4 regions of the Proteus sp. Marseille-Q3619 genome follow, and region 2 is predicted to be linked to each of the others. Evidence: predicted binding sites of a transcription regulator. Region 2 holds the regulator's gene; each other region holds the start of a gene.
The links. Region 2 encodes Fur, which represses iron uptake genes when iron is present. Its sites were predicted from a motif close to ATAATAATGAGAACNACTATCAA; they were not measured.
Positions count from the first base shown of each region.

Region 1: the regulator Fur is predicted to act here: its motif matches at 3,318-3,340, upstream of ACWPWK_RS00625 (TonB-dependent siderophore receptor).
Region 3: the regulator Fur is predicted to act here: its motif matches at 3,127-3,149, upstream of ftnA (non-heme ferritin).
Region 4: the regulator Fur is predicted to act here: its motif matches at 5,581-5,603, upstream of ACWPWK_RS14795 (TonB-dependent siderophore receptor).

Region 1 is NZ_CBDIMP010000001.1:126,012-134,211, reverse strand. Features, by position in the region: gene ACWPWK_RS00635 (iron-siderophore ABC transporter substrate-binding protein) at 1-372, opposite strand, end outside; gene ACWPWK_RS00630 (ABC transporter ATP-binding protein) at 363-1,145, opposite strand; gene ACWPWK_RS00625 (TonB-dependent siderophore receptor) at 1,220-3,304, opposite strand; gene ACWPWK_RS00620 (hypothetical protein) at 3,416-3,682, opposite strand; gene ACWPWK_RS00615 (hypothetical protein) at 4,152-4,997, shown strand; gene ACWPWK_RS00610 (hypothetical protein) at 5,219-6,790, shown strand; gene ACWPWK_RS00605 (ABC-F family ATPase) at 6,879-8,200, opposite strand, start outside.
Region 2 is NZ_CBDIMP010000001.1:3,335,208-3,343,407, forward strand. Features, by position in the region: gene chiP (chitoporin ChiP) at 1-1,021, shown strand, start outside; gene ACWPWK_RS15365 (DUF817 domain-containing protein) at 1,565-2,404, shown strand; gene fur (ferric iron uptake transcriptional regulator) at 2,533-2,979, opposite strand; gene fldA (flavodoxin FldA) at 3,169-3,696, opposite strand; gene ybfE (LexA regulated protein) at 3,970-4,278, opposite strand; gene ybfF (esterase) at 4,490-5,272, opposite strand; gene seqA (replication initiation negative regulator SeqA) at 5,733-6,296, shown strand; gene pgm (phosphoglucomutase (alpha-D-glucose-1,6-bisphosphate-dependent)) at 6,371-8,011, shown strand; gene ACWPWK_RS15400 (YehS family protein) at 8,158-8,200, shown strand, end outside.
Region 3 is NZ_CBDIMP010000001.1:3,875,856-3,884,055, reverse strand. Features, by position in the region: gene ACWPWK_RS18195 (DUF1480 family protein) at 1-84, shown strand, start outside; gene ACWPWK_RS18190 (YebY family protein) at 392-736, opposite strand; gene copD (copper homeostasis membrane protein CopD) at 784-1,680, opposite strand; gene copC (copper homeostasis periplasmic binding protein CopC) at 1,680-2,072, opposite strand; gene ftnA (non-heme ferritin) at 2,510-3,013, opposite strand; gene ACWPWK_RS18170 (universal stress protein) at 3,715-4,149, shown strand; gene ACWPWK_RS18165 (DUF2628 domain-containing protein) at 4,526-4,861, shown strand; gene ACWPWK_RS18160 (class IV adenylate cyclase) at 5,087-5,638, shown strand; gene nqrE (NADH:ubiquinone reductase (Na(+)-transporting) subunit E) at 5,974-6,573, shown strand; gene ACWPWK_RS18150 (methyl-accepting chemotaxis protein) at 7,276-8,200, shown strand, end outside.
Region 4 is NZ_CBDIMP010000001.1:3,213,076-3,221,275, forward strand. Features, by position in the region: gene ACWPWK_RS14775 (FAD:protein FMN transferase) at 1-764, shown strand, start outside; gene nqrM ((Na+)-NQR maturation NqrM) at 784-1,011, shown strand; gene ACWPWK_RS14785 (glycerophosphodiester phosphodiesterase family protein) at 1,107-1,979, opposite strand; gene dinB (DNA polymerase IV) at 2,213-3,268, shown strand; gene ACWPWK_RS14795 (TonB-dependent siderophore receptor) at 3,346-5,508, opposite strand; gene pepD (beta-Ala-His dipeptidase) at 5,727-7,184, opposite strand; gene gpt (xanthine phosphoribosyltransferase) at 7,538-7,999, shown strand.

The DNA.
Region 1 (8,200 bases), 3.2 Mb from region 2:
AACCACAGGAGCAATGGTTTCTAATACAGGTAATAAATCTTGTTGTGAGCTTGATGCTAAAATAAGGTCAGGTTTTAACGTCGCTATTTTTTCTAAATTAGGCTCTGCTCGCATACCAACTTCTTCAATAGAATTCGGTGCAATAGGGTGAGCAACCCATTGGTTATAACCTGCAATTTCAGTTGCCCCTACGGGGTTCACTTCAAGTGTTAATATTTGTTCAAGTAAATCCCAGTCTAAAACAATAATGCGTTGCGGTGTGTTAGAAGCCTTTTCATTATTATGTTGCGCCGCATTTACTGTGGGGGTAATTAATAAAATAACTAAACAAAAGGACAGTAAATTAACTATTGTTTGTAATATTACACGCATACCACCGCCACTTTATGTTGTTGTGAGCCTTTATTATCAGGGTGTTCAATCAGCTTAATGGGTGTTTCATAAAGCGAGGAGAGTCGCTCATCATCAAAAAGTAATGAGACCTCACCTTCAAACGCAATTTTCCCTTTTTTAAGTGCGATGATATGAGTGGCATAACGCAAGGCAAGGTTAAGATCATGCAAAATAACAATAATACCAACGTGCTGAGTTTGATTTAACTCACTCAACAATTCCATTAATTGGTATTGATGATGTATGTCTAATGCCGAGGTTGGTTCATCTAATATCAAGATCGGTGATTGTTGAGCGAGTAACATTGCAACCCAAGCCCGTTGACGCTCACCACCTGATAAATCATCTGCAAGCGTGTCAGCGAAAGGAAGTACTCCCGCTTTTTCCATCGCCATTGTGATAATTTCATCATCTTTTTTATTCCAACGGCCTAATGTTCCACGCCAAGGAAAGCGTCCTAAACACACTAATTCTCTGACAGTTAATCCAGCAGACGCGGGAAGTTTTTGGGGAAGAAACGCGATTTGTTTAGCCAAATCACGAGGCTTATATTGTGAGATATTACGGTTATTTAGTGTGAGACATCCACTATCAGGGATTTGCTGACCCGATAACAAACTGACGAGTGTCGATTTACCTGAGCCATTATGGCCAAGCACAATGGTTAATCCTGAATCTGAAATACGCAGTGAGGGTATTGATAGAATAGTGCGTCCACCGCGATCCATTTGAATATTTGAGAGTTCAAACATGGTCACTCATTTATAAAATCATATTCCGCCTTTTATTGCATGGTTAACAATAAAAAGCGGAATAAAAAAGAAAATTACCAGCGATATTTAGCGTTTAATAAAACAGAACGAGATTGCCCGTAATAGCAGTAATAATCACAGCCAGAGAGATATTCTTTATCAAGAATATTGTTGATATTTAACTGTAATTGCCACTGTTTATTGAAATTATAGGTTGCTGCCATATCCCATAATGTTGCACTTGGTACCGTTAAATCACTGCTCTTAGGATTATCTTTAGATTTACCTAAATAACGAACACCTGTTCCCAAGGTTAAATCTTGAGTTCCTGTTATTGGGATAGTGTAACTGCCCCAAGCTGACGCGGTGTGTTTAGGAATTAAACCTGCTTGTTGTTTACCTCTATTACCCGTGTCATCTGTTTGCATATCGGTATAGGTGTAATTGGCTTTTAACGCTAAACGTTCCGTTAATTGCATTTCACTTGTTACTTCAATACCTTTTGAAGTCACTTTACCTGTTTGTGTTGAAACAAATGTCGTTGGGTTTGCAACAAGCGCATTTTTCTGAGTGATATCAAACCAAGCAATATTAAAGTAGCCATCCATAAAATCAGGTGTATATTTCACACCTGCTTCAATTTGATCACCTTTTAACGGTTTATACAGATCCTTTGTTGCTGGATCGATAGTGCTCATTACCTCAAAGGACTCGGAATAACTGACATAAGGCGATAATCCATTATCCGCTAAATACATTAATCCTGCATTCAGGCTAAATTCGCTATCAGTACGAGATTTATCCTCATTTTTTACTTTTGCTGTATTTTCTGTTTTTACCCAATCTTGGCGTACACCAGCAACGGCAACCCAGCGACTATCAAATTTGGTTTGATATTGTGAATAAAGGCTATATTGGGTTTTATCAATAGTTCGATTAACGTTATCTGCTGGATTGAGTGGGGTATAGTTTCCGTAAATAGGGTTCCAAGGATTAATGGTGCCAAAACTATAATTATCTTGTTCATCACCTTTAGTTTGGTGATATTGCAATTCTGCGCCTGCTAATAATGTGTGCTCAAAGTTATCCGTATCCCATTCACCGACCACATTATTATCAAAGGTAATACTTTGATTTTTACCATCACGGAAAACAACACCGCGATTCAATTCTGTTGCTGTTATATCTGAATTAGGAAATGCATAAACGCTACGTAAAAGCAGATCGTTATAACCATAATTTAAACGTTGAGAAAAACGCCAAACATCATTGATATTACTCTCTAATAAATAACCAGCTGAAATTTGGGTTCGTTTATATTTATCGTATCCTGGTTCACCTAAGTTGGTAGTAGGCTTTATTTTACCAAAAGGAGATGAAATTAATGTACCGGCAGCAGGGAAGAAAGGATTAGTTGGCGTACCGTCATCATGCAAATAGGTTGCCATAAAGGTTAATGATGTATCATCAGTCAGGTTGATCGCGACACTTGGCGCAAGGTAAATACGCTCATTATCAGTGTGAGATAATTCTCCATCTGATTTTTTCATTAATCCAACAAGACGATAGCGCACACGTTTATCATCGGTAGCACTTGAAACATCAAAACCTAAACCACGTTGGTCATTATTTCCGACCTCAAGAAATACTTCATTTTGAGGTTTAAAACTAGGCTTCTTTTGTACCACGTTAACCGCACCACCTGGTGTCGATTCACCAAATAATACCGCCGATGCGCCTTTTACCACTTCGATTTGTTCAAAACCATAAGGCTCTAATAACCATGTATAATAACCATCACGGAAAAGGCGGCTACCATCTAAATAGGTTGCTGCTTCAAAGCCACGAACACGAAGCCAATCTGTGTCGTTATCCGCACCATAAGGTTGAGAGACAACACCAGATGTATAACGCAATGCTTCATCTAATTTTTGTGGAGCATGTGTTTCTAGATCTTGTTGAGAAATAACAGAAACCGATTTAGGTGTTTCTTGCAAACGTGTATTTACTTTTAGTGCTTGAGCGCTCACAACAAGCTTCTCAACGTGTTCTGTTTTTGCTGTTTCTTCAGCAAAAGCCTGTGTAGTCAAAATAAAAGGAAGGGTGGCAGAACAAATTAATGCCACAGGTTTCAATTTAAATGCATAAAAATCAATCACAATAAGTCACCGAATAATAATCATTACTATTACCGCTATTATTCATGTAATCGATACTAAGGTAAATTAATTTATGCAAAAATGTCTATAAATGATAATTTTTCGGGTTAATTAACTGCTTATGTCAATCCAAGCAAGGCGTCCACCGACAGAAGTGCTGCGATGTCGTGCATGGTGGCTTAAGCATAAAGTTCGCATTCCTGCTAATTGCTGTGAATACCAAGCTCCTCCTCGCATTAAAGAGCGTTGGCCATAATTTCGTAAATAAACCTGATCGTGATCTTGCTGATTTATTGCTGGATATAATCCTAATGCTTTAAATAACGTGGGTACATCAAGATTATCAGCGGCCATTATTGCGTTAAAATCACCATCCATTAATCCAGCAGGATAACCATTATCTGAGGGTGCGCCGTTATAGTGTTTTATTGAAGTTGATAAATTAGATTAATTTTATATTACACGATTTATTACTCAGGATTATTATGATTCGCGTATATATAAATAAATGTGATATTGATAAAAATAAAATAGATAAAATTCCTACTAAAAAAATGGATATGACATCTCATTGAAAAATAAATAATTTTTTCAGTAAAGACAAAGAATAGACAGTTTTAAAATTAATGCGTGCATATATTACAATCAAAAAACAGCCATTATATAAAATAGAAATAAAGTTATAGATGAGAATACTTAAATTGTATTATTGATACAATGGCATATGTTCTACATTATAAAAAGAAAAGTATTTTTTATTAAAATAATCAAGACATTTATTTACATTAAGTAATTTTATTATTATTTTTTATTATCTTACTTTAAATTTTTTCAAACTAGGCGAAATATGAATAGCATAACCATAGGAAATAGTAAACTAACATCAGCTCAGATTAATAGCGTTTTATCTGGAGAAAAAGTCAATAAAGTCATGACTATCTGGGATAAGATAAAAGATTTTTTCCATATTAGCGATAAAAAGCAAGTCATGACATTACTTTATGATGTTTATTATAACCCTAAAGTTTCATTTTTAGATAAAATAGGTAAATTTCAAGAACTAAGGAATTTATCACTAAGTGATTATAAAGATACATTTAACATTAAAATAGATAATAATGTTTTTTATTTTGAGATCAATTTTATTCAGGATGGTACACATATATTTAAAATTGGTTGCTCAAAAGAACAAAATGAGAATATTATTAATAATCAAAGCATTAAATCATTGTTTAATCAATTACCCCAAGATGATATTAATCATATAGTATCAATAGTAGTAGATAAAGTAGATAAAATAAATAAAATGGAAAATAAAAACACGGAAGAAAAAATAGAATTAATAAGAAGCAGTTTATCATTATTATTGAATGATGATAATTATAGAGATAACGAACTAGATTCTTTAAAAAAAGGAAAATCAAAACTAAATGAGGTTGCATCAAAAAAAAATTGTAGTGGAATGACAAAAAAATATGTGATGGATAAAATATGGGAAATAATAAAAGAAAATAGTAATGAAGAATATAATGATTCTTATACCAGTTTATTACTAAACAATATTTTTAACGATAAATTTTATTCAACCTATAATATAATACATAGTTATCTGGGATTGAAAGAAATTCTCAATAAAGACAGAAAAATATTAGATATAGAGTTTACACCAGAAAAAGTAACTTTTTTCTTCTAGATGAAAATAATAATAAAATCATATCCAATGAACATTCAAATATAACAAAGGAATTTAATTTAGAGTTTGCAGCATTTGAATACATTATAAATAATGAAAACTTATACAATAATGCAACCTTAAAGGAAGACAAAGAAAATTTAAATAATTTTTTATCTACTTACGATACATTAAGTGAAAAATTAAATGAAAAAGATAAAGGCGACCTTTTTATTAACACATTGAATTTAAAGGCGGAAAAAATAACATTAGGTGGAAAATTAGATTTAATTAAATCGATATCTAAACAATATAATAATAGTAATATAGATAAAAAACTGGACATTAAAATAACTCAAGAAAAACAAATAAAATTTAAGATTAAAACTAGTGAAAAGGGGAAAGAAAATGTATTAAAACTTACCATCCCTTATGATGATAATAATTTAGGTTTGCTTAATATAAATAACTTTAACAATAGCGACTTTTCCACTGAAAACAAAATAAATATATTAGCAAATTTAGATAAGTATAATAAAAACTCAACCATATTAAAAATCTTTTATTATCATAATTCTGAAAAACCTTCAGAGTTAAAGGAAGAATATGGAAAAGAATATGGAGAAAAATTTGAAAGAAGAAAATTTGAAAAAGAATTTCGCGAAATAATCGAGCCTTTATTGATGGATGAAAAAAAGACAAATATTTTTGAAATTAGTACCGAAGAAAAAAATATAATAGAAAACTTACCTAAAAGTATCGGCATTTATAGTGTCGAACAAATAAACGGAGTATTTAAATATTATAACGATATATTATTTATAAAAAGATTAGACTTACAAGACATTGATAATAGCAATGAATATATAATAAATTCAAAAATCGATAATTTAATTTTAAATGGCAATAACAAGAAAGAAACTATTAGCAAAGAGTTTTCCGATGTGCTAAATAAAACAGTTGTAGAAAACATCGCCGAAAAATTAAAAAAAATAGAAATAGAGTCTAAAAAAAATAAAATAAATATTTTATCTTCCAATAAAATTGACACAGAAAATCTTAACAAAGAAAAATATCTCGACACCTTATTTTCTGGAAAGTTTAATGAAATTATAGAAACATACTATAAAGATGGAAAATTTAAGAATATAACTGATTTATTGGAAATTAAAGTAGATAAAAAAAGTGAAAAACATGAAGAGATAATTAAAATTAGAGTATCAGAAGAACATGCACAAACCTCTCTAATTAATGCAATTCAAGAATATGTAAAATCCCCCGCAAGCTTTCTAGCAAATAAACTCAGCGATTCAATAAAAAAAGTAAATTCAATATTAAATTTAGCAGTTATAGACCACTCTTTATTGATCGAAATTAATGATAAAATATCAGATTTAAATGAACTCATTGATAGAACATCAGATGGAAAAGATTTAGATATTATTAAAGGTTTATTGCTAACGTATGAAAATACAAGAGAAAAAATTAGGAAAAACCAAAATATAAACAAATTTGCAAAGCAAGAAAAAGATACTAATGGGTCTATAATCAATGATAGTGCGTTAAATGTAGCATTATTAAGCAATATAAATATGTTGGATATTTTATTATCAGATAAAAAAATAAATTTAAACTATAAAAAGGATAAAAAAGAGAATGATAAGTTTGTCAAAGAAAAACAAATCAGTGAAGATTTATTATTTGAAACTCCTCTATTATACAGTGGCTTGGAAATAATGATAAAAATAAATAGAAAAATAAAAAATAAACCTGAGGTGGAAATTTCAGGAAACTATAATCAAATAAGACTATAAAAACATTTATCAAAATCTAAAAAGGCTTAGTAAATATACTAAGCCTTTTTCATTTATGTTATCTACTATTTAATAAATAGGGCCGCGATTAAGCCTCAACACCTTTTTTCGCTAAGAACTCATCATAAGTTCCTTGGAAATTAGTCACTTTTTCAGGTGTAATTTCAATAATACGATTTGCCAGTGAACTGACAAATTCACGGTCATGAGAGACGAAAATCAATGTACCTTGATAAAGTTCTAATGCCATATTCAATGATTCGATAGATTCCATATCTAAGTGGTTGGTTGGTTCATCCATAATCAAAATGTTTGGTTTTTGCATCATCAGCTTACCAAATAACATTCTACCTTTTTCACCACCAGATAAAACTTGAACTGATTTTTTCAAATCATCTTGAGAGAACAGTAAACGACCTAATACGCTGCGTACAGATTGCTCATCGTCTTCTGGTTTCATCCATAAACTCATCCAATCAAACACAGTCATATTGACTTCAAAATCAGTTGCGTGATCTTGTGCATAATAGCCAATGTTTGAGTTTTCAGACCATTTTAAACGACCTGTATCAGGTGTTAATTCACCGACTAATGTTTTGATCATTGTCGATTTACCCACACCGTTATTACCTAAAATGGCCACTTTTTCGCCCACTTCAAGCATCATATTGACGTTTTTAAACAGCGGGGCATTATCATCATAGCCTTTAGAGATATTTTCCACTTCAAGCGCATTACGGAATAATTTTTTCTCTTGTTCAAAACGAATGAATGGGTTTTGACGGCTAGACGCTTTCACTTCTGCTAATTGAATTTTCTCAATTTGTTTTGCACGAGAGGTTGCTTGACGTGATTTAGATGCATTAGCACTAAAACGACTCACGAAAGATTGTAATTCACTAATCTGTGCTTTTTTCTTCGCATTATCCGCTAATAAACGCTCACGAGCTTGGGTTGCAGCAAACATATATTCATCATAGTTACCCGGATGAACAGCAAGCGCACCATAGTCTAAGTCTGCCATGTGCGTACAGACCATATTTAGGAAGTGGCGATCATGGGAAATAATGATCATGGTACTGTTACGTTCATTTAGCGTTTGCTCAAGCCAACGAATGGTATCAATATCCAAGTTGTTCGTCGGTTCATCCAGTAACAAAATATCAGGATCAGCAAACAGGGCTTGTGCAAGTAACACACGCAATTTCCAACCGGGAGCCACTTCACTCATAGGACCATTGTGTTGTTCTAATGGAATACCTACGTTTAGCAATAATTCGCCAGCACGAGATTCAACGGTATAACCGTCCATTTCACCAAATTTCACTTCAAGATCGGCAACGCGTAAGCCGTCTTCTTCGCTCATTTCAGGTAAATTATAGATGCGTTCACGCTCTTGCTTCACTTCCC
Region 2 (8,200 bases):
ATGGACTGGCGATCGCAGTGGCATGAGTGTTTATAAAGCGGCTGCGAAATTCAAATTAGGCAATTTCTGGGCTCAAGGTGGATATATTCAACCTAAAGGCCAAAGCTTATTGCGTCCACATTGGAGCTTCTTACCGGGGACTTATCGCGGTGCTGAAGCGGGTGCAGTTTTCGATTTCGATAAAAGCGGTGAATTATCTTTCTCATATATGTGGACGGATGAATATAAAGCACCATGGTATCGGAATATGTATAACTTCCGTAAAGCTGATCTAGAAACTAATATCAGCTATCTTCACTCTTTTGGCGCCAAATATGATTTTAAAAACAGCCTAGTGTTAGAAGCTGCATTTGGTCAGGCCGATGGTTATATCGATCAGTATTTTGGCAAAGTTTCTTATGATTTTCCAATTGCTGACAATGCATTAAGAACGTCTTACCAATTCTACGGTGCTAAAGATAAAGTTACCGGCGGTGGTGTTAATGACGTTTATGATGGGTTGGCATGGTTACAAGCACTGACTTTTGGTTATACCTACAATGTATTTGACTTCAAAGTAGAAGGAACGTGGGTTAAAGCTGAAGGTAATCAAGGTTATTTCTTACAACGTATGACTCCAGGCTGGGCAACCTCTAACGGTCGTCTTGATGTTTGGTGGGATGGTCGTTCTGACTTTAACGCCAATGGAGAAAAAGCACTTTATGCTGGCGTTATGTATGATCTGAAAAACTGGGATCTGTCAGGTTGGGCTGTCGGTACTTCATATATTTACGCATGGGATGCGAAACCAAGTGGTAAAGCCGTTTATGACCAAGGTCAGCGTATCAGAGAAAGTGCATGGAATGCGGATATTATGTATACGGTTCAAGAAGGTCGCGCTAAAGGTACTCTCTTTAAGCTTCATTATACCCGTTACGATAACCACTCCGATATTCCAAGTTATGACGGTGGTTTTGGTAATATCTTCCAAGATGAAAAAGACGTTAAGTTTAACGTGATAATGCCATTCACTATTTTCTAATATCAGCATAAGGATAAAGTGTATTAATTGCACTTTATCCTGAATAAAACTAAAAAAGCTAAATACGATTACGATAAGTAAAAATAAGTAGTAGAAAGATAGAGATGCATTAATTAAGAAGAACCTTACAAATAAGCCTCGTTAATAAAGTGAAGTTGTCAGCTGCAGTAGTAAGAAGTAGAAGAGTCGAAGTAAAGAGTCGTTTTAAAATCGCAGTATGTAGTAAAAGTAATGTAGTAAAAGTAATGAAGTAAAGTCGTCATGTCATGTCGTCTGAGATAAATGTGAGTGGGTTATGTTTATCTCCTGTGCTTCAGTTATTTCGCAGAATTTGCGTAAGGTATTTACCCTAAGTAAAGGCAGTCAGAGTGGGTATCGTAGTGGGGGTAAATACCTTTATTTTTTCATTCCTTTCTTTTTCGTCCTTTTCATCCTTGTACGTTTTTTTATTCTATGGCAAATTTCTTGCCATTCATTTTATCTCACCTTATTTATTATTCTGCATTGAAGGCTGTTCGATAATGCGAGTTTTCAGGAAGAAACATGTTAAAGCGATTGGATGATTTTTTATTAGAACCACCATTGAAGCCCTTTAAAGGTATAAAACGATTTGTTGTTGAATTTCTCTTTTTTGGTGTGAAAGAGGCACGTTCTTGTTTATTTGCAGGATTTTTCTTTTTTATTTTATTTGCAACACCAAGCAACGGTGTTTTTGGTATACCTCGTTATGATGTGCTTCTTATTCTCGCTATCGCTTTTCAATTATGGATGGTGTGGGGAAAGTTAGAAACATGGGATGAATTAAAAGCGATTTGTTTTTTCCACATTGTTGGTTTTGTGATGGAGTTATTTAAAACATCAGCGGCAATTGGTTCATGGAAATACCCTGATTTTGCTTACACGAAATTGTGGGAAGTCCCATTATTTACAGGCTTTATGTATTCGGCTGTGGGGAGTTATTTAATTCAAGCATGGCGTTTTTTAAAGGTACGAATTGAACATTATCCACCTTATTGGCTGGCAACATTGGTTGCACTTGCGATTTATATTAATTTCTTTTCTCATCATTTTATTGGTGATTATCGTTGGTATTTAACGGCCTTTATTTTAGGTCTTTATGCTCGTAGTGTGGTTTATTTTACGCCTTATGATACAGAGCGAAAAATGCCCTTATTACTTGCTTTTATTCTGATTGGTTTCTTTATTTGGCTTGCTGAGAATTTTGGTACGTTCTTCGGTGTTTGGCAATATCCAAACCAAATTGGTGCTTGGTCTGCCGTGCATGCAGGGAAGTGGGGCTCTTGGTCACTGTTAGTTATTGTTACTTTTACGATAGTGGTGCATTTAAAACATATCAAACACAGTATTAGTGTGACGAAGTGAATTGATATAGCTTATGTTATCTTTAAGGTGACGTCATTACACGATAATATTGAGGTTCATAGCGGGAGCCAATAAAAAAGGAACTGTTCACAGTTCCTTTTTTTTACTGAGAGATTATCCAGAATGAATTATTTCTCATCATGTGCGTGGCTATCTTCTTTACAATTACCTTCAGCACAATGGCCATATAAATAAAGGCTATGATTGGAAAGTTTGATACCATGACGTTCAGCGATATTTCTTTGGCGTAATTCAATTGCATCGTCTGTAAACTCAATAACTTTGCCACAATCAAGACAAATTAAATGGTCATGATGGTGTTGTTGAGTTAATTCAAATACTGATTTACCACCTTCAAAATTATGTCGGGTAACAATACCAGCATCATCAAATTGGTTTAAGACGCGATACACTGTTGCCAGACCAATCTCTTCACCGATATCGATAAGTTTTTTGTAGAGATCTTCAGCACTGACATGATGGCACTCAGGATCCTGGAGCACTTCCAAGATCTTTAAGCGAGGAAGTGTAACTTTTAACCCAGCATTTTTTAACGCTTTATTATTGTCGGTCATGCGGATTTAATCCTGTTGCTAATGGTGAATTTAATTTTTGTGCTCACAAATGGGCTTTATTCATTAATACTCGGGTGAATAAATAACCTCATTGATTATAGGCATGATATTTAAAAATAAACACCCCACCTATCACACTATCTTAGCACACCATTGAATAATTATCATTCTCAATATTGAGTATTTATATTATCCCAAAATTTCGTCTAGGCTCATTTCTTCTTTGATTTGAGCAACCCAAGCGTCAACACGCTCTTCGGTTAATTCTGGTTGACGATCTTCATCAATCGCAAGACCGATAAAATGATTATCATCTGCAAGCCCTTTAGAGGCTTCGAAATGATAACCTTCGGTTGGCCAATGTCCTACGATAACTGCACCACGAGGTTCAATAATATCGCGGATAGTACCCATTGCATCACAGAAATATTCTGCATAGTCTTCTTGGTCACCACAACCAAATAGTGCAACAAGCTTACCATTGAAATCAATATCTTCTAGTGTTGGGAAAAAATCATCCCAATCACATTGTGCTTCACCATAATACCAAGTAGGAATACCTAGTAACAGAATATCGAACGCTTCGATGTCTTCTTGACTGGATTTTGCAATATCATGAACTTCGGCATTATCAGCGCCCAGTCTTTCTTGAAGCATTTTGGCAATATTTTCAGTGTTGCCAGTATCACTGCCGAAGAATATTCCTATGATTGCCATAAAGTGAGATAACCTCTTTTATTCTAAATTCGTTATATTTCAAATTGTAGCGTTATTGACTACGTATATTTCCACAAGTCACATACTTCTTGTATGTTTCTAGTGATTCATTCACTTGTCACCTAGCTACACTTCAAAATATTTAGAGTATATTTGTCTGTGTTTGAACAATTACTAGTGAAAGATAAGCATTGTGTTTTCATAATAGAAAACTAAAAACGTATTTTGACGAAAATAGCAGGCTAATTCTGTCGAATTTGTGTGGTTTATCTGCTAACTATTCTTGTTTTGATGCATTTTTAAGGCGTTATTTTGCGCCAATTGCTCTAGTAATATTTCTTCAATAAGTTCACTACGACTGACGTTTCTTTCTGTCGCCAACTCATTGAGAGCATTTACAGCATCTTCATTTAATTTTAACTCAACTCGACGTAAACCATTAACTCTGTCACGTCTTAATTGATTGCGTTTATTAATTCTAAGCTGTTCATCCCGAGAAAGCGGGTTTGTTTTAGGTCGCCCAGGTCTGCGTTCATCTGCGAACAAATCCAGTGTGGTGCGATCAGTTTGTTCTTTTGCCATAAATTTTGCTGTGAAAGGGCGTATACCAATGACTCAATTGCGAAACGCCCAATAATACCCCACATAGTGATGTCTCGCCACTGCTTCCTGAGTTTAACTTATTGTGATTTGGTCTTTTTATCAACAGACGCTATTTTTAAGCACAATAATTATACATTCTACTAAATTATCATTTTTCAGTGACGTTATTTTAAGCTGTTAAGTTTATTAACTAAGCTTTCTCTAAAAAACGACGAATAGTCTTAATAACGGTATCTGGCTTTTCTGAATGTACCCAATGCCCTGTATTTGCGACAACAAAGGCGGTCGCGAGCGGAAATTGACGAGCGATGTTTTCACGATACTCATCTAAAATGTAAGGTGATAAACCGCCACGAATAAATAATACAGGATGATGCCAAGCAGGCACCTCTTGCCAGCCAATAATATCTGAATAAGCATTTTTTATTGCAGGTAAATTAAATAGCCACTCACCATTTTTGAATGATTTGAGTAAAAATTGGATCACACCTTCCTCTTTAATAAAAGGACGCATGATTTCCACAGCATCTTGACGACGTGTGACTTTAGCTTCTGTTACGGCTTCAAGCGCTGCAAAAATTTTGTCATGGCGGCGAACGTTATAAGTAACGGGTGACATATCAATCACAACAATATTTGCAATACGTTCGGGAGCTAATGCTGTCATCGCCATCGCAATTTTGCCTCCCATTGAGTGCCCAATAATAATGGCTTTTGAGATAGTTAAACTGTCAAGCAATGCGAGCACATCTTGCGCCATATCTTGATAATTCATACTTTCGCTATGAGGAGAGTGTCCATGGTTACGCACATCAATTTGTATCACGGTATTATCTTGACGAAGTGCACGACCTAAAACACCTAAATTATTGAGATCACCAAAGAGGCCATGGATCAAGACGATAGGTAAATTAGATACAGGTGTCGTTTCAGGTTGGTGTAATTGATAATTTAGTAATGTATTGAGTTTCATATTAATGACCAAGATGATTGCGATTTTCTTCTATGATGACATGCACAAGATGCTAAGCCAACTTATCGCAATAATATGAAAGAGTAATGAAGTTCAGAAATAATTGATAAGATAAATTTATAAAAAACCATAAAAATGCCATTATCTAGATGTATGCTCCAAACTTATTTAAAAAGTTGAAATCTTGACATTGCTCAAAAATAAATAATTAGAATTTTATATTATTTGGGGGCTGGGATAGTGTGATATAGCGGCGTTTAAAACTGAATTTGTGTGAATAAGTTCAAAGAATAGAAGATGATACCAAGATAAACAATAGGATAAATACCGAGCTTAGCCTTTAAAATGGCAGGATCTTGAATAGATCCTCTTTAAGTTATTGAAATTTTGCCTATTTTGTTTTTAAAGATTATATCTTATAATCCTAATTACTTTTTTTTGAAAATAGTACTGGGTAGCAATGAAAAAGATAGAAATTGATGACGAACTTTACCGCTATATTGCTAGCGAAACTAGACATATCGGTGAAAGCGCTTCAGATATTTTAAGGCGTCTACTGAAGCTCGATGCCAAACAGCCCGTACAACCAGTCGTTGTCACTGAGTCAGTACAAGTACCTGTTATTAAACAGGAAGCTGAACCTACACCTATAACACCAGCTATTACACCAGCAAAAAATCCGATCCGTGAAATGCGAGAACTGCTGTTATCTGATAGTTACGCAGAAAAAACAAAATCAGTTGATCGTTTTTTACAGATCCTTTCTACGTTATATAGCCTAGATAGTGCTACTTTTACTCAATCTGCTGAAACAGTACATGGACGAACACGCATCTATTTTGCTGGTGATGAACAAACATTACTCGATAGTGGACGTCATACAAAACCGCGCCATATTTCAGGCACGCCGTTTTGGGTTATCACTAACTCAAACACAGAGCGCAAGAGAACGATGGTACAAAGCATCATGCAGGATATGCAATTCCCTGCAAATGAGATTGATAAGGTGTGTGGAACTATCTAACCACTATTGTTAATTGATGCATTGCAAAGGCTTTTGTTTAAAGCGTGATTGTGATGTCAAATAGGAGAAGATTTGTGGCAATTCATCCAAGAGCAGGGCAGCATACTCGTCAAAGTGATCTGATTAATGTGGCGCAATTAACGTCTCAATATTATTCACTTAAACCACAAGCTAGCAATAACGCTCATCGTGTGAAATTTGGTACATCTGGTCATCGTGGAAGTGCAAATCGCCATAGCTTTAATGAAGCACATATTCTGGCAATTGCGCAGGCTATTGCTGAAGTACGTGCTAAGAATGGAGTAACAGGGCCATGTTACGTGGGTAAAGATACCCATGGACTGTCAGAGCCTGCATTTATTTCTGTTTTAGAAGTACTTGCTGCCAATAAAGTTAAAGTGATTATTCAAGAAAATAATGGCTATACACCAACACCAGCAGTCTCTTTTTCTATTTTGACATACAACGAAGCACATCAAGATATTGCTGATGGTATCGTGATCACTCCATCTCATAATCCACCCGAAGATGGCGGTATTAAATATAATCCATCAAATGGTGGACCTGCTGATACCGATTTAACTTCAGTGATTGAAAAACGTGCCAATGAACTGCTTGAGAACAATTTAGCAGGGATCAATCGTCTTTCTTATGATGAAGCATTAGCAAGTGGTTATATTCAAGCACAAGACTTAATTATGCCTTATGTCAAAGCGTTAGGTGACGTTGTTGATATGCAAGCAATTAAGAAAGCGGGCTTAAAATTAGGTGTTGACCCATTAGGTGGTTCAGGCATTGAGTACTGGAAACGTATTGGTGAGTATTATGATCTTGATCTTGAATTAGTTAACGATCAAGTTGATCAGACATTCCGTTTTATGACACTTGATCACGATGGTGTTATTCGTATGGACTGTTCATCACCATGGGCAATGGAAGGCTTATTACAATTACGTGATAAATTTGATTTAGCCTTTGCTAACGATCCTGATTACGATCGCCATGGTATTGTGACACCTTCTGGTTTAATGAATCCTAACCACTATTTAGCGGCTGCAATTAACTATCTTTTCCGTCATCGTCCACAATGGGCTAAAGATGTAAAAGTGGGTAAAACACTGGTTTCAAGTGCAATGATTGACCGTGTTGTAGCAGATTTAGGTCGTGAATTAGTTGAAGTGCCTGTTGGCTTTAAATGGTTTGTTCAAGGCTTATTTAGTGGTGAGTTTGGCTTTGGTGGTGAAGAGAGTGCAGGGGCATCTTTCTTACGTTTTAATGGTAAACCTTGGTCAACTGATAAAGACGGTATCATTTTATGTCTGTTGGCTGCTGAAATGAAAGCAGTAACAGGTAAAGATCCGCAAGAGCATTACAACGAATTAGCGCAACGTTTTGGTTCACCAAGCTATAACCGTATTCAAGCATCAGCAACCCATGAACAAAAAGCGTTGTTATCACGTTTATCACCTGAAATGGTGACTGCAAGCACCTTAGCAGGTGATCCAATTACTGCACGTTTAACACATGCATCAGGTAATGGCGCATCTATTGGTGGCTTAAAAGTAATGACCGATTACGGTTGGTTTGCGGCTCGTCCTTCTGGCACTGAAGAAGCCTATAAAATTTACTGTGAAAGCTTCCGTGGCCCTGAGCATCGTGAATTAATTGAAAAAGAAGCCATTGAAATAGTAAATAATGTTTTTGCTAACAAATAAGTTAGTACAATAAACTATTTATATAGAATACACTCTACCTAAAGGTAGAGTGTATTTTTTTAATTATTGAATATTTTTAGATCACAGCATTGATATCCATCATTGAGGTTGATTTAGAATTAAAAATAGAGTGGATAATCAATACAATGCAAAATAATTTCGTTTTACGAAGTGTACGTTACATGCTGG
Region 3 (8,200 bases), 540 kb from region 2:
GCCCAATTGAAAGATAAAAATATTCTGCTTTATCGTCATGCTTATGATAAAGATAATCACCACTGGATCTTAAAAGTGGCATAACGAGATGCTAAAGCGAAATAACATAAAAAAAGCCAGATAAATCATTTATCTGGCTTAGGGAAATGGCTCATTGCGAGCCGTGCGCTAAAAAGTAATTGTTGATTACTGCATAAACAAAAATCGAGGACTAACTCAGACTTTTCTATCTCACAACCTACTGTTAAATATTAGCTAACAATATGTAAAGATCCAGTAAGCAACCTAGTAGCACACCATTTTCTATTCAAAAAATCTTTGCTCTTAATTTTTATTATTAAAATCAATACGATAAAAATAAAAAACCTTAGTCATATTATCAATCACTTGATTAATTACTCTCACAGAGCAACTTAATCGCATTCTGTATCACTTCTACTGATTTTTTCTTTTCAGGTGCATTAGGATCTGGCAGTAAAATAACATCAATTAACTGTGCTTTTACTTTCCCACTTTCCATTTGTTTCATTGCAATTTCATTAAGTGGATACTGCATCAGTGTTGCTGGATTAATCACAAACCAAGCACCATCAGCACGGCAATTGAGCATCACTTCTTCTCGAGTAAATGGCCAATCGTCACCAAATTGAAGTTTACTGACCGTTGAAATAGGTGCCGCCGAGAATGCTTGAAAAGAGAAAAGCATTAACATTCCCGCTAATAAAAAGCGTTTCATGTGGATGTCTCACTTAAGAAATTAGGTTTTTTCGATTATATAACAATCTATACGGGTGAGTTAATCGCAAAGATGGCTACAGTAAAAATAACCATTGTTCCAAGTAATAGTTCAAACCAACTATTTACTAGCAACCATTGAAAGTTATTTTTCTTACGGATATGAGGAACTAAGACATAACGATTGATTACAGCTAGGCCAAGCATTAACACCACTAAGCTAATTTTAAGCCATAACATACTTTGATATTCAGATGATAATTGTACGGCTGGCCATCCTGGAATTAACATAACGGCACTGATAACACCGGTAATAATAACCAATAAAACAGCAATATGACCAAAAAGTGAAAATCGCTTCATTGTACTAATGATAGGTTTGATCATTCCATCTGCAAGCTCGTCTTTATTCCGTAAAAATTGCAAACAAGCAACAAATGGCCATAAACCACCAAACCAATAGGCAGCACTAATAAGATGAATACTTTGGTTAACTTTGTAAAATATCGCTTCTGATCCTGCAAACATGGCACCATGACCAATTGATGCATGTAAGATCAACATAATTGAAGCAACAATTAATAAAGAGAAGTTACGAATATAACGTTGGTGTATAAATAAAACGGCTAATGCAACGGTTGCTAATACCAATTGCCATTGCCAAACTTGACCAAAAGAAGTACCTAATACCGCTTTCCATATTTCGAATGACCAAGCGTCTTCCCATCCATTTCCCATAATACCAGATTGCACAACCATCCATAAATAAGTCGTAATAAAGACAGTGACGGTACTAATGGCTAATGCAGGGCGCAAACGGACTTGAATAAGAGGAATGAACTTATCTTTTGCAAGAATGGCAGCCGAGAAGCTCAGTCCGAACATAAACATGACTGCCACGAAATGGAAAAAACGGCATAAAATATAAACGTCTTCAGGTGTCATTATTTTACACTAAATTGATAAGAACCTTTTGTCTTGTGCCCATCAACAGAAACAACGTTCCAATTAACTAAATAATTACCTTCTGCTAAATCACTTTCTAAAGGCAATAATAATTTAGTGTTGTTAACAGGATCTAAACTCAGTTTTCCTACGGTAATTTCTTTACCGTCGCTATTAGTGACTTTAATTTTGCTAAAGGCTAATTCAATACCTTCAGAAAAGTCTAGTGTGATAACTTTAGGCGCTTGCGCTTGTTCAATAGCAGCACCTTCAGCAGGTAACTGTGATTTTAAGTGTGCGTGTGCTAATGCTTGTTGGTATGACATACCAAGGAATAAAACAGCAATAGCCGATAATTTACCCCAAGATGTCTTAAGTGTATTTAATGACATAATAACCTCTTAAATTACAGGTGATTTTTTTATTTATGAAAATATTTTATAGCAAATTTACGTCAAGATCTTCGCTTCTTGATATTAGAAATAAAAGGTTGTGAACTAGCACTCAAAATATATGTTATTTAGACCAGTTTCTGTTTCAAATATCACCCATTTTTACACTTTGAGAAAATATAATACCCATATTGACAGTCTAAACAGTTCAATACATAACCAAATACAACTAAAAGTAAAATAACCACTCTGTATAAATAACATGGGGTAGGTATTTTTTAGGGTAAAAAACAGACAATGTAAGTAAGAGAAGAGATAAGAATAGCAACAATAGAAAGGGAGGTAATATAGAAGAATAAAAAACGCCCTGCTATTCATTCACAGCAGAGCGCAATAATTCATTTATTAATTTAGGCTATTTAAAGCTTTATTAATAATTAGACATGTGCAGATGTTGATAATGTGTTCAGATCTTTATCTAACAAGAATAAAGCTTTTCCACTGTCACCAACCATTGCTAATTTATCAAGGATTGATTTGAATAATTTTTCTTCTTCATGCTGCTCTGCAACATACCATTGTAAGAAGTTAAATGTTGAATAATCCTGAGTTGTCATTGCAACATGCGCTAATTTATTAATCTCAGATGTAATATGTTTTTCATGTTCGTAAGTTTTATCGAATAACTCAGATAATGATGAAAACTCAGCAGGTGGAGCTTCAATCGCCCCAAGTAAAGGCATTGCACCTGTATCACTTAAGTAATCAAATAAGCGGTGCATATGTTCCATTTCTTCACGAGAGTGAGCTTTTAAAAATTTAGCAGCCCCATCAAACCCTTTATCGTCGCACCAAGCACTCATTTGCAAATACAGATTTGCCGAATAAAACTCTAGATTTAGCTGTTCATTCAATTTGTTGATCATATCTTGATGTAACATATTTTACGTTCCTTGCGATGAAAATTAACATTATGGATATTATGCACAGTTAAAAATAAAAATATAGCTATTTAAGTGTGCTTTTATTTATTTTTTTTAATTAATTAGCCGTAATAAAAATAAAAACCAATCTCATTTGTAATATGCTTTTAATACTATTAAAAAGCTAAATAGCATTTATTATCATTAAGATAAAACATGTATTTAACCATTACATAAAATAACCTAACGCATTGAAATATATAAATATAATATTTCACTTTTGACTTTTAATTTTAGTTTCCATATTTATTAACTTTTTCTTTATAATCCAAGAAATTAAAATTAGCATTAAATAAAAATCATATTCCAACCATTAAAAAATATTCAAAAATAAGCTTTACCATATATCAATAAATATATACAACGTAATATCTACAATAATCATCATTAGAAAAATAAAATATCCTTCTATTACTTGTTATCATTCCCTATTTTTTTATGATTTCTATTTGATATTGCTACATATTTATTTTTCAGACAGCAGTTTTTTTCACTCTTTTCACATAAAAAAATACATAACTCTCAAAAAATAAAAATAATTCCAATTTTTGTGCAGTTTTTCATTTTGACTGATAAGATTAGTAGGCAACTCATATTTGTATGCACAAAAAATTAATATAAAAGCCCTAATCATAATAAAAGGTTAATTAGGAGCCACTATGACAAAAACAGTGTTAGTACCCGTTGATTTTACAGAGCTTGGTTTATTAGACAAGGTTGTGTCTCATCTAAAAGCATTGTCTGTCGCTGACAAATTGAATATTCATTTTTTATCAGTCATTCCAAGTTATGAGTCTTTTGTCGGATTTGCATTCGCAGGCCAAGATAGACTAGCAAGTGACAAACAACGTATTGAAATTGCATTATCCACACTAAAAGAAAATTTATCGCACATTGATATTCCCAATAGTACAACTCAATTTTACGTGTCTATAGGCAATCCTCGCGATAAAATTTTAGAAACCGCAAAAAAAATTCAAGCAGAGCTGATTGTCATTGGTTCTCGTAATCCTGGTATGAAAACTTATCTTCTAGGTTCTACCGCATCTTCAGTGGTTAGTTACGCAGAATCATCTGTATTAGTCGTGCGTTAATCACTCACTTCCTACTTCCATAAGAAATCTGGTATTCGTCATAAGCCAGATTTCTTATTCTTTTCACCATAAAATCCATTCAAAATGATATTTTATTTTATCCTGTTTATTTTTAAGAGTAATTATTAAAAATATATTCTGAAGCAATAAGATAATTATTAAAAAATGACTAGAAATACAGTCACTTTAATGCTTTTTATATAAACTCTTATATTAATAATCTCTTAATAAATTTATATTGTTCATGATGTTAAATTATGTAAAGGATTCTCCCTCTCTCTATTCGTCGGCAGCGTCAGATGTGTATAAGCTTTTGTTTCTAATGATGCGCCCTCCGCCAATAACTGCTCCCTCTCCGTCGTCGGCAGCGTCAGATGTGTATAAGAGACCAGCACCTAAAACGCCAGAATTTAAAGCTGCTTATAAAGAACTCTCCTTTGGTAAACGTATTCTTATTGGAATGAATATCTGGGCATTTTTCTTTGGTTTTATTTACTTTCTTATTTTAGGTTTATGGCGCAAGGCATTAACATTATTTGCTATTAATATTGCCATTTTTACTATTATTGGTTTTTTACCTGTAAACAATGGTGTTATCAATGCTGTGGGTATCGCAGTTAACATTTTATGGGCGATAACAGCCAACTATGCATACTACTTAAAAGAAACCAAAAATGATCAAAGTTGGAACCCGTTCGAAGGTGTTCTGTAATAATAAAGGGGCAACGCCCCTTTATTTTCCCTTATATCTTTTTTTAATAACACTATATCCTCTTATCCTTATTTCATAGTAATTTTATCCATTACTCTATTTAAATATTTTCATCTAATTTACTAAAATAGAAAATAATGAAATAACACTAAAAGTTCGTTTTTATCTCAGAAGAGCACCTTGTTAATGCGCTATAATTCATTAACGCTAAATTGGGGAAAACGTATGTCTGAACACTTTCAAGGTAAATTTGAAGCTGAACTAAAATATCACCTTCAAAATCCACAAAATTTTATTAATGAATTAAAAAAATCAGGAGCCACATTATTTACACCTGAGAATAAAGAAACAGATTGGTACATGGAACATGATAATACTGAATTTTCAACTCCAACCATCAGTTTATGCGTAAGAAAAATGCTACCCTCAGGAATAAATCTTCTTATCGTTAAAGGCCCTGATTTATCACAATGTGAAGCCGTTCGCATCGAAGATGCAGAAAAAACAGTCTCTATGTTTACGACACTTGGCTACCATTGTATTCTCAATTATACAAAATCAAGAGAAATCTATTTTCTAGATGAGTTTCATATCACGATTGATAAACTAGATAAATTAGGCTCATTTGCCGAGTTTGCTATCATGACGGACGACCAAAGCAAACTATCACTCTACACGGTTCAATTAAGACATTTAGCCGCAAAATTTGGTTTTACAGAAAAAGATCTTGAGAAAGATAACTATAAAACACTCATGTTAAACAACCTCAAATCATAAACAATTTTATTCAGTAAACATCTCTATAAAAATAATTAAAAACTTTCTCATCTAAGCATCGATATGCTATCAACAGATATTGATGCTTTGTCATTTCTAATGCTTTTTATCCTACCCACTAACAATAAAAAATGGGGTTTTAAATAGAAGATTTATTTGAATCCTATATTTATTACATTTATCCAATAATTTTATTTTCCTTAGCTTAAATAAATCTCACTCTTAGTCAAAAAATGTCATTTAGATCTAATTTTAAAGATATTTTTGCAATACCACTTATATTAATACACTGTTTTTAATAGAATTAGTAAAAAAATATATTAACAGGAGGGTTTATGCTTGAAAATTACCTTAATATCTTTATTAAGGCAACTTTTGTTGAGAATATGGCATTAAGTTTCTTTTTAGGAATGTGTACTTTTCTTGCTGTTTCTAAAGAAGTAAAAACCTCATTAAAACTAGGTCTTACTGTTACTGTCTTACTTATTATTGCTACACCTATCAACAACTTAATCTATCATTTTATCCTAAAGAAAGACGCGATAGTTGAAGGTATTGATCTTAGCTTTCTTAGATATATTACTTTTATTGGCGTTTTAGCGGCACTAGTTCAAATTTTAGAAATGTTTTTAGATAAATTTATCCCTTCACTTTATCATTCATTAGGGATCTTTTTGCCTTTATTGACTATTCATTGCGCTATCTTTGGTGCCACCATTTTTATGGTTGAACGTGATTACACATTTACTGAATCAGTGATATATGGTGCAGGATGTGGCATAGGTTGGTTACTTGCGATTATAGCCCTCTCAGGTTTACGTGAAAAAATGAAATATTCAGACATTCCGAAAGGATTGAGAGGATTAGGGATCACATTTATCACAGTAGGATTAATGTCACTTGGTTTTATGTCATTCTCTGGCATTTCACTTTAATAACTTATTTTTATCTTTAATCTTATGTGAAATTTTCATACATCATTAGGATCATTCCTGATGTGATCTTTATTTATAGGCGGAGGGGTTATAACCCTCCCGCTTATAGCGATTTCGTCTGATTTCTTATTTTTTATCTATTGCAATCTTTTTATCTTCCTCTCATTTATAACGTTAAGTTCTCTTATTTGTTCTATTAAATAAACAAAAAATAATTTAATTTATTGCTGTTTTAATCATTATTAATTTTTTATTTTATAAATAGAAACACTGGCATTATTTAAATCTAATTGTTCAAAAATAAACTAGTCAATCACATAAAGTTAATAATAAATCAACAGGTTAACTATATTCCACGAAGGTGATCTCTTTTATATCATTTTTATTATTTATCTTTAACTTTTAATATTTAAGAAAAATTAATTAAAAATCAACGTGTTACAAAATAAATAAATACATTTAATAAATTTATTAATCAGAACAATAAATAAGCATAAAGAATATTTATAAAATGCCGATACTATTTTTTAGTATTTGAAAAAATCAAAAGGATATATGGCATTAAATCAAAGAGTGACCTAAAAACATATTTTCATTTGTTTTTTTAATTCTTTGTCTATACCAGTTACAGGAAGTAAAAATAAAACTTAAAAATCAATAAATTACACAGTTATATTTTTATGAAAAAGGAAATAACATTACATGTTTAAGAACTTCAAACAACGTTATTTGCCAAACGTCTCTTTTAATATGTCGAGTTTAAAAACAACCACCCTAGTTTGGCTTATTACAGGCTCTTTAATCTTACTTCTTGGGCTAGCTTGTGTTTTATTTCTCTCTTCAGTTAATGATTACAAGAGAAACTTAAACACACTAAATAATATCTACCATGAACAATCACTACTAAGTGATACTTGGGAAAATCTACTACAAACACGTAATACCTTAAATAGGGCTAGTTCTCGCCACTTATTAATCATTAATAAAATGGCTACCGCAAATACTGACATATCCTCATTATTACAACAAACTAAAGAAAAACTTCAGCACGTTGAAAATGGATGGGAAAGTTTCAAGAATTTTCCTCATAATGTTGAAGATCAAAGTTATATACAACAATTAGAGCAGAAATATACTGAGCTTAATGCAGCGCTCATTGAATTTTTAGCCTTTCTAGAACAAGGCAAAACATACGAGTATTTAAATCAACCAACACAAACCTATCAAGACAATTTTGAGCAAGCTTATACTAACTATCATCAACAGCTAGAAAATTATTACACGGCTTCATTGGGTGAAGGAGAATTACTGTACGATAAAATTATTTATAGCTTAATTGCCATTTCAATATTAATTGTTATTTTTTCTTTCTTAGTTCAAGTTGTACTACGAAAAAACTTTATTTCACCTTTAAACGCTATAATGAAAAATATCGAAGATATTAGTAATGGAGAATTAGCGACCGATGTCACCACAAAAGGTCTATATGAAATAAATATTCTCACTGCCAATATTCAAAAAATGCGAGATCAGATAAAACGGATCGTCAATAACATCAATCACAGCTCAGGTCTTATTAATTCAGAATTAAGTGATATTGCTGTTATGAACAATAATCTTGCTATTC
Region 4 (8,200 bases), 120 kb from region 2:
TTAATACCCCATTTCCTGTTTCACCCGCGACAGCTAAAGTAGTCAGTGAAGCTATCCGTATTAATAAAATAACAGATGGTGCTTTAGATGTGACCGTTGGACCGTTAGTTAATTTATGGGGATTTGGCCCAGAAGGCCGATTTACGCATCAACCTTCTGAAGATGAATTAGAAAAACGTAAACAGTGGATTGGAATTGATTACCTTGCTGTTGAAGGTAATACATTAATTAAGAAGATCCCTGAGCTTTATGTCGATCTCTCTTCGATTGCTAAAGGCTATGGCGTTGATGCTGTGGCTGAATATTTAATTTCACAGAATATTACTAACTATATGGTTGATATTGGTGGTGAAGTAAGAACCCAAGGCGTGAATGGTAATGACAAGCTTTGGCGTATAGCGATTGAAAAACCAGCAAATGACGGCACAAAACAGAGTGTTCAGTTAATTATTGAACCAGGTGATAACTCAATAGCCACTTCTGGTGATTATCGTAACTATTTTGAAGAGAATGGTGTCCGTTTTTCTCATACTATTGACCCAACCACAGGTCATCCTATTAAACATAACCTTGTTTCTATTACTGTGATTGTGCCAACTTGCATGAGCGCAGATGGTCTTTCGACAGGATTGAATGTTTTAGGACCTGAAAAAGGGTTAGCAGTAGCAAACGAGCTAAATATTCCTGTCTTCATGATAGTGAAAACTGAAAATGGGTTTGAAGAGCGTTATAGTAAAGCATTCGCCCCGTTCTTGAAAAAGTAGAATTTAAGGAGAGAAGGTTATGTTAAAAATATTTCTATTTGCCTTCATCTTATTCTTGATTGCTTTCTTTGGTATGGCGTTAGGCTATATTGTAAAACGTAAAAGCCTTCAAGGTAGCTGTGGCGGTTTAGGTGCTATGGGCATAGAAAAAGAGTGTGATTGCCCCGAACCTTGTGATGCACGTAAAAAACGTATGGCAAAAGATGCAGCAAGAGAAGAATTGCTTAATAAAAATAGAATTCTTTAAGTAAGATATAAAAATAAAGAAAGAGTGGTGTATATATTTACATCACTCTTTTTTATTTTCTTCTTTCTGTAGAAGCGAAGCTAAAAGTTAGGGGCTTACTCTTTTCTAAATGCTTTCATATTTGCGGGTGAATCGACCATAACTGCATCAGCACCTAATTCTGTGGCTTGAATAAAATCTTTCTCTGTATTGATCCCAAAAAGAACAATATGAGCATTGCCACCAGCACGAAAACAAGACATAGCGTCTTTATCCCAACTTAGAACCGATGCTGAGCGTGCTTCACCTAATGTGTATTTCTCAACAACTTCTACTTTGCGGTGAAGCTCAAGCCCATACCAACGAGTAATATCTAAATTTTCAGGTAGTAGGCAAATATGGCTCATTGTGATATTGGCTAAAATATCACGAGTAATATCACGACTTTCAAAACGTTGTACATTAGTCGATAAGGCGTCAAGAAATGCAGTATTTGTAGAATAAACGCGAGTTCTATCCAGTGCGTTATGATTATGAAGTACGGTGGTTAATGCTTCAGCTTGGATTGCAGGATCAGCATCTGGTGATTTTAAATCAAGATAAAACTGTGTTGTAGGGAATTGAGTTAATATCTCATCCAATGTTGGAATGGTGACACCTTTATTTCGATAAGGAAATTGTTGTGCTTCACCAAATTTATAGCCAGCATCCCATTGTTTAAGTTGCTGTGCAGTAAAGTCAGAAATACTACCTTGCCCATTTGTTAAGCTTTTTAAATCACTAGGACGATAAAGGACAGGAATATTATCTTTCGATAATTGAATAGTGATCCAAATTGCATCAGCTTGATTAGAGAGGGCTGTTTTTATAGCAATTTCAGTATTTTCAGGGGCATCAGCTGTGCCACCACGATGTGCGATAATTTTAGGAGATGCCATAAGAATTACAGAATAAAAAAAGAGAGAAATAGCGATAAATAATTTGATCATGAAAAATTATTTCCTTTTTTTATATATAGTTACAAAACAATATTTAAAATTAATGTAATTAATCAGCGAGCTAAAACAATCTATCACCACTTTGTGACAATTCTATAAATAAACAGACTAATTCAGATTTTTATGAGAAATACACCTCAATAGAGGGAGATGAGAAGGAATAAAAATTGTAGTTAATATTTATTTACTGTATATTTAAACAGTAAATGAAGCGAGGTGATTGTATGCGTAAAATTATTCATGTTGATATGGATTGTTTTTATGCTGCGATTGAAATGCAAGATAATCCAGCACTAAAAGAGATCCCAATTGCGGTTGGAGGCAATGCTTCTAGCCGAGGTGTGATCTGCACGGCGAATTATCCTGCTCGTCGTTTTGGCGTCCGTAGTGCTATGTCAACGGCGACAGCGTTGAAGTTATGTCCTCACTTAAAAGTTTTACCCGGCAGAATGCCTCTCTATAAAGAGACATCAGCAAAGATCCGCCAAATTTTTTCTCGTTATACCCACCTTATTGAACCTCTTTCACTCGATGAAGCTTATCTTGATGTATCTGACAGTAAGCATTGTCATGGTTCTGCAACGTTGATCGCTCAAGAAATTCGCCAACAAATTTTTGATGAGTTAAATCTTACTGCATCCGCAGGCATTGCACCGATTAAATTTCTCGCCAAAATTGCCTCTGATATCAACAAACCAAATGGGCAATTTGTTATTACACCAGAGCAAGTCGATGATTTTATTTTAAAATTACCGCTTAACAAAATACCAGGTGTAGGTAAGGTGACATTTGCTCGCTTGCAAGAAATGGGCTTAGAAACGTGTGCTGATATTCGCCGTACTGATGTCATTTCTTTAGTAAAAGTATTTGGAAAATTTGGTCAAAATTTATGGGAACGCAGTCATGGCATCGATGAACGTGAAATTAACCCTGATAGACTTAGAAAATCAGTCGGAGTTGAACGTACTTTTGCTTCAGATATTAATTCTTGGGATGATTGCTTGGCATTACTTGACGGATTATATAGCGAATTAGAAAGGCGACTAACAAAAGTGAAACCCGATTTAAGGATAGCAAGGCAAGGCGTTAAACTAAAATTTGATGATTTTCAATTAACGACACAAGAGCATACTCATCCTATTTTAGAAAAAGCCGATTTAATAAATATTGCCTACCAAGCATGGCATGAGCGCCGAAATGGCAGAGGTGTGCGATTAATCGGGTTTCATGTCACCTTACAAGATCCGCAAATAGAACGACAACTTCTTTTAGCACTGTAAGAATTAAAAAAACCATAGCCGATCAACAGACAGGCTATGGCTAACGTAGTTAATTTATGTAGTTAATCTATATAGTCTTACCAGCGATAATTCATTGTTGCTGTCATTGTTCTGCCGATCCCATAAAAACAGGCAGTATCACCAGCACAAGATGCAACATAGTGTTTATTCGCAATATTATTCATATTAAGCTGAATTTCAGCACCTTTTAAAGAAGGTGATAGCTCACCTAATGAATAGCCAATCATGGCATCATAAAGCGTAACTGCGGGCACACTGACTGTATTTTTGGTATCACCTTGAGATACGCCAACATATCGCACGCCAAAGCCTGCTTTAGAGCCATTGAATAGCCCTGATGTTTCATCATATTGACCCCAAAATGATGCCATGTGCTTAGGAACTCTAGGGAGTTCTTTTCCCTGTGTTCCCACAATAATGGTTTTTCTTACTTCAGTATCGGTATAAGCATAACTGCTGATAAATGAAATATTTTCAGTTAATTGGCTATTAATTTGTGCTTCAACACCACGACTTCTAATTTCACCCACTGGTTCAAAATACGCTTTTTCAGCATTGTAGTTGGTCACATTGCGTTGCTGTAATTGATAAACAGAGAGTGTTGCCAATGTTTGTTCATTTGGTGTGAGGTATTTAATTCCAGCTTCTAATTGACGACCTTCGCTAGGCTCAAAAGGGGCACTTCCTGGTGCGCGGCGAGTTTGTAAATTAGGTTCAAACGAGGTGCTATAACTAATATAAGGAGAAATACCATTATCAAAAGAATATAAAAGCCCTGCGCGACCCGTTAACTTATGATCATCTTGTTGAACATAGCTTTTAGCTAAGAAATCATGAGTCCGAACTTGAGCCCAATCTTGGCGTAAGCCTGCAAGTAAGATCCAATTTTTCCATTGGATCTGATCTTGTAGATACAACCCGATTTGATCACGCTTTTGTCGCTGATCGGTTGCGGGTTTTTGTAAGCTCATATCAATTGGATAGTGATAATTAGGATCACGCCAATCAAGATCGTACTCGGGGCCCATTGCACGAAGTAAATTATCTTGATCTTTACTCCACTGATAATCAATACCAGCAATCACAGTATGATTAAGTTTTGCAGTAGCAAAGTCAGCTTGTAAGCGAGTATCTATTCCTAAAGTATCTGTTTCTCGCTGCTCTTGTTGAGCTCGGCGCTCAAGAATATAAGGGTTATCTTTTCTTAAAGAACCAAAAACAAGATATTTATATTTTTGATTAATATGGCTGTATCGAGCATTTTGTACAATTTTTAGTGTGTCATTAAATTCGTGTTCGAATTCATAACCTATACCATATTGCTGGCGCCATGATTTATGGTAATCGGGATTATTGACATCAAAATCAAAGGGAATAGTACCTTCTGGCGTACTTTTTACTGTACCGTAAGCGGGTAAAAAATTACGATAACCGGCTTCAGGCTCTTGCTGAATAAAGCTTAATAATGTTAAACGTGTTTGTTCATTCGGTAAAAAGGTAATGGCAGGAGCGAGCGCAAAACGCTCTTCTTTATAATTTTTTATTTGGGTATGTTGTGTTTTAGCAATACCATTTAGACGATAAAGAACTCGATTATCATCACTCAATGTACCCGAAAAATCAAAAGCGGTTTCTGCTAATTTATCATTACCTGCACGTACTTGAATGTGACGAATAGGGGATGCAGTTGGTCTTTTACTTGTCATTGCAACAAGGCCACCTGGGTTTACTTGGCCATAAAGAACAGATGCAGGTCCTCTAACAACTTCAATACGCTCTAATAACCATGGATCAATTGCGCCAGTTGACGATGAAGCTCCCATTCCATAACTTAATCCATCAAGAAAGCGTGGTGCATAACTGTATCCACGAATAAAAACCTCATCATTACGATTAGAACTTCCACGATATTCTGTGAAAACTCCAGGTGTATAACGTAACGCCTGAGAAACTGAGCTGACATCTTGAGCGTCCATTTGATCACGGGTGATCACGCTAATGGATTGTGGTGTTTTTTCAATTTCAGTCGGTGTTTTATTTGTTGATAATGTTTTTGTTGCCACAAAACCTGAAACAGGCGCTTGTGGATCTTGTGATGAAGTTGCTGTCACAACTATTTTTTCAGGCGTATTTTGATTAACTGCTGCATGAATTTGAACAGATAACAGACTTAGCGGTAAGGCAAGTAAGACGCTAACAGCATAATTTTTATTAGACACAATCGATCCCTTTGAATTTTTTATTTTTAACTTTAACTGCGGAGCAGTGAAAATATCACTCATTAAACATTAATGCTAATGATAATAATTAGCATTCTATGGATTGTGATATTTAAGGGAAATTCATTGAGAATGAGAGAGAAATGATTTTTTTGCAGAGACTTCAGTAACAAAAAACCCGCCAATAAGCGGGTTTCATTATTAACGTTAAAGCGAGATTATTTAGCAGGGATTGCTTTTAAAATCGCGGTTAATAATTGCCAGTATTGACCGACGCTCTTAATGTGAACGCGTTCGTCTGGTGAGTGAGCACCACGGATTGTTGGCCCAATAGAAACCATATCCATATCTGGGTAAGGTTTTTTGAACAGACCACACTCAAGACCTGCGTGGATAACCATGATATTTGGCACTTTATCAAACAGTTGTTGGTAAGTGTCACGAACTAAATGCATAACAGGAGAATCTGCATCTGGTTTCCAACCAGGGTAACCGCCTTTCGTTTCAATATCGGCTTTAGCGAGTTTTGCTAATGCTGTCAGCATGCTAACAACATAGGTTTTACCACTATCGATTAGAGAACGAATTAAGCACAGAATTTCTACTTTATCATCAACAATGCTAACAACACCGACGTTTAGTGAAGTTTCAACAACACCTTCAACATCGTCACTCATACGAATAACGCCGTTTGGCATTGCATTAAGTAAGTTAATGACACGAGATTGGCAATCTGCGGTGAACGCTTTTTTATCTGTTGTTGTATCAATTAATTCAACTTTTAGATTCTTCTCTGCGATCGCTAATTCGCTTTTTAGCAATTCTTCAAAGCGTACTTTTAATGCTTCTAATTCTTTGACTTTATCCGCTGGAATTGCAAAAACAATGTTTGCTTCACGAGGAATCGCATTACGCAGTGTACCACCGTGGAAATCAATTAATTTCAGTGATAATTCTTCTGCATGACCTGCTAAAAAACGTGCCAATAATTTATTTGCGTTACCTAAGCCTAAATGGATATCACCACCAGAGTGGCCGCCATTTAATCCTTTTAGAACCAGTTGTTTAACAACGTGACCTGCTGGGATTGCATCGTAAGAAAGGTTTAGTGTGGTTTTAACATCAATACCACCCGCACAACCCATGTAGATTTCACCTTCTTCTTCTGAGTCTGTGTTGATAAGAATATCAGCTTGTAACCAACCCGGTTGTAAACCAAAAGCACCGTCCATACCTGTTTCTTCAGTCATGGTTAACAGCACTTCTAATGGGCCGTGTTTAACAGTGTCATCAGCTAAAACAGCTAATGCAGATGCCATACCAACACCATTATCTGCACCTAATGTGGTGCCTTTCGCTTTGATCCATTCTCCATCAATGTAAGGTTGAATTGGATCTTTAGTGAAGTCGTGAATGGTGTCGTTGTTTTTTTGTGGCACCATATCTAAGTGTGCTTGTAAAACAACCGTTTTACGATCTTCCATGCCTTTGGTTGCTGGTTTACGAATTAAAATATTGCCAACGGCATCGCGCTCTGCAAAAAGTCCTTTTTCACTTGCCCAAGAAAGAATGTGGGAAGCTAAGGCTTCTTCATGATGTGATGGATGTGGAATCGAACAAATTTTTGCAAAAATATCCCATAGTGGTTGTGGGGATAGAGTAGATAGTTCAGACACGATGGATCTCCTCTAACAGCATCTGTGTTATTGATAGCCTACCGCTTTTTTAAGGGTTAGCTTTATTATTCTGAGCGTTATACGCCAATATAGTTGAGAATATCACTTTCTTCTGATGAATGCGTCATTCTATTCACATCTCTATCTAAGAAATTAGATCTCTATTTTGTATTCATTTTTTATATGGTTCATTTTTTAATCGAAAAAAGACATTACAGAAAAAAATCAGGATAATCTCACCTGTTTTCACGTTTTCTCTGGTTTTTAGGTGCTCAAATCACTATAATCTCGCGCAACCTTTTTTTCCGCAAAAAAGCTTCTCTCGAAATTTCAGTAGCTAGGATCACAATATTATGAGCGAAAAATATGTTGTAACGTGGGATATGTTGCAAATACATGCCCGTCAATTGGCGCAACGTTTACTACCAGTCGAACAATGGACAGGCATTATTGCTGTCAGCCGTGGGGGATTAGTCCCTGCTGCATTACTTGCTCGTGAATTAGGTATCCGTCATGTGGATACAGTCTGTATTTCTAGCTATGACCACGATCATCAGCGTGACCTCAAAATCTTAAAAAAAGCAGAAGGTGATGGTGAAGGCTTTATCGTTGTTGACGATTTAGTCGATACTGGTGGTACTGCTAAAGTTATCCGTGAGATGTATCCAAAAGCGCATTTTGTCACTATCTTTGCAAAACCAGAAGGGCGTCCTTTAGTGGATGATTTTGTGGTTGATATTCCGCAAAATACATGGATTGAACAGCCTTGGGATATGGGTGTTGCCTTTATTCCACCTGTTTGCGATCAAAAATAAGTTGATAGCATTCGCTTTGCTGTTTTAATTGAGATCCTCGCTTAGGCGGGGATTTTTGTTTCTAAGCTTTTTTCTCTTTTCTCTTCCTCTTTATGATGTCTTCGTGCGATTGCTTGTCGTGATACACATTGTTCCCGTCGATTTCATGCTATGATAAAGCCAGACTTTTAAGCCCCTTTACACGATATCCACTGATTTGAA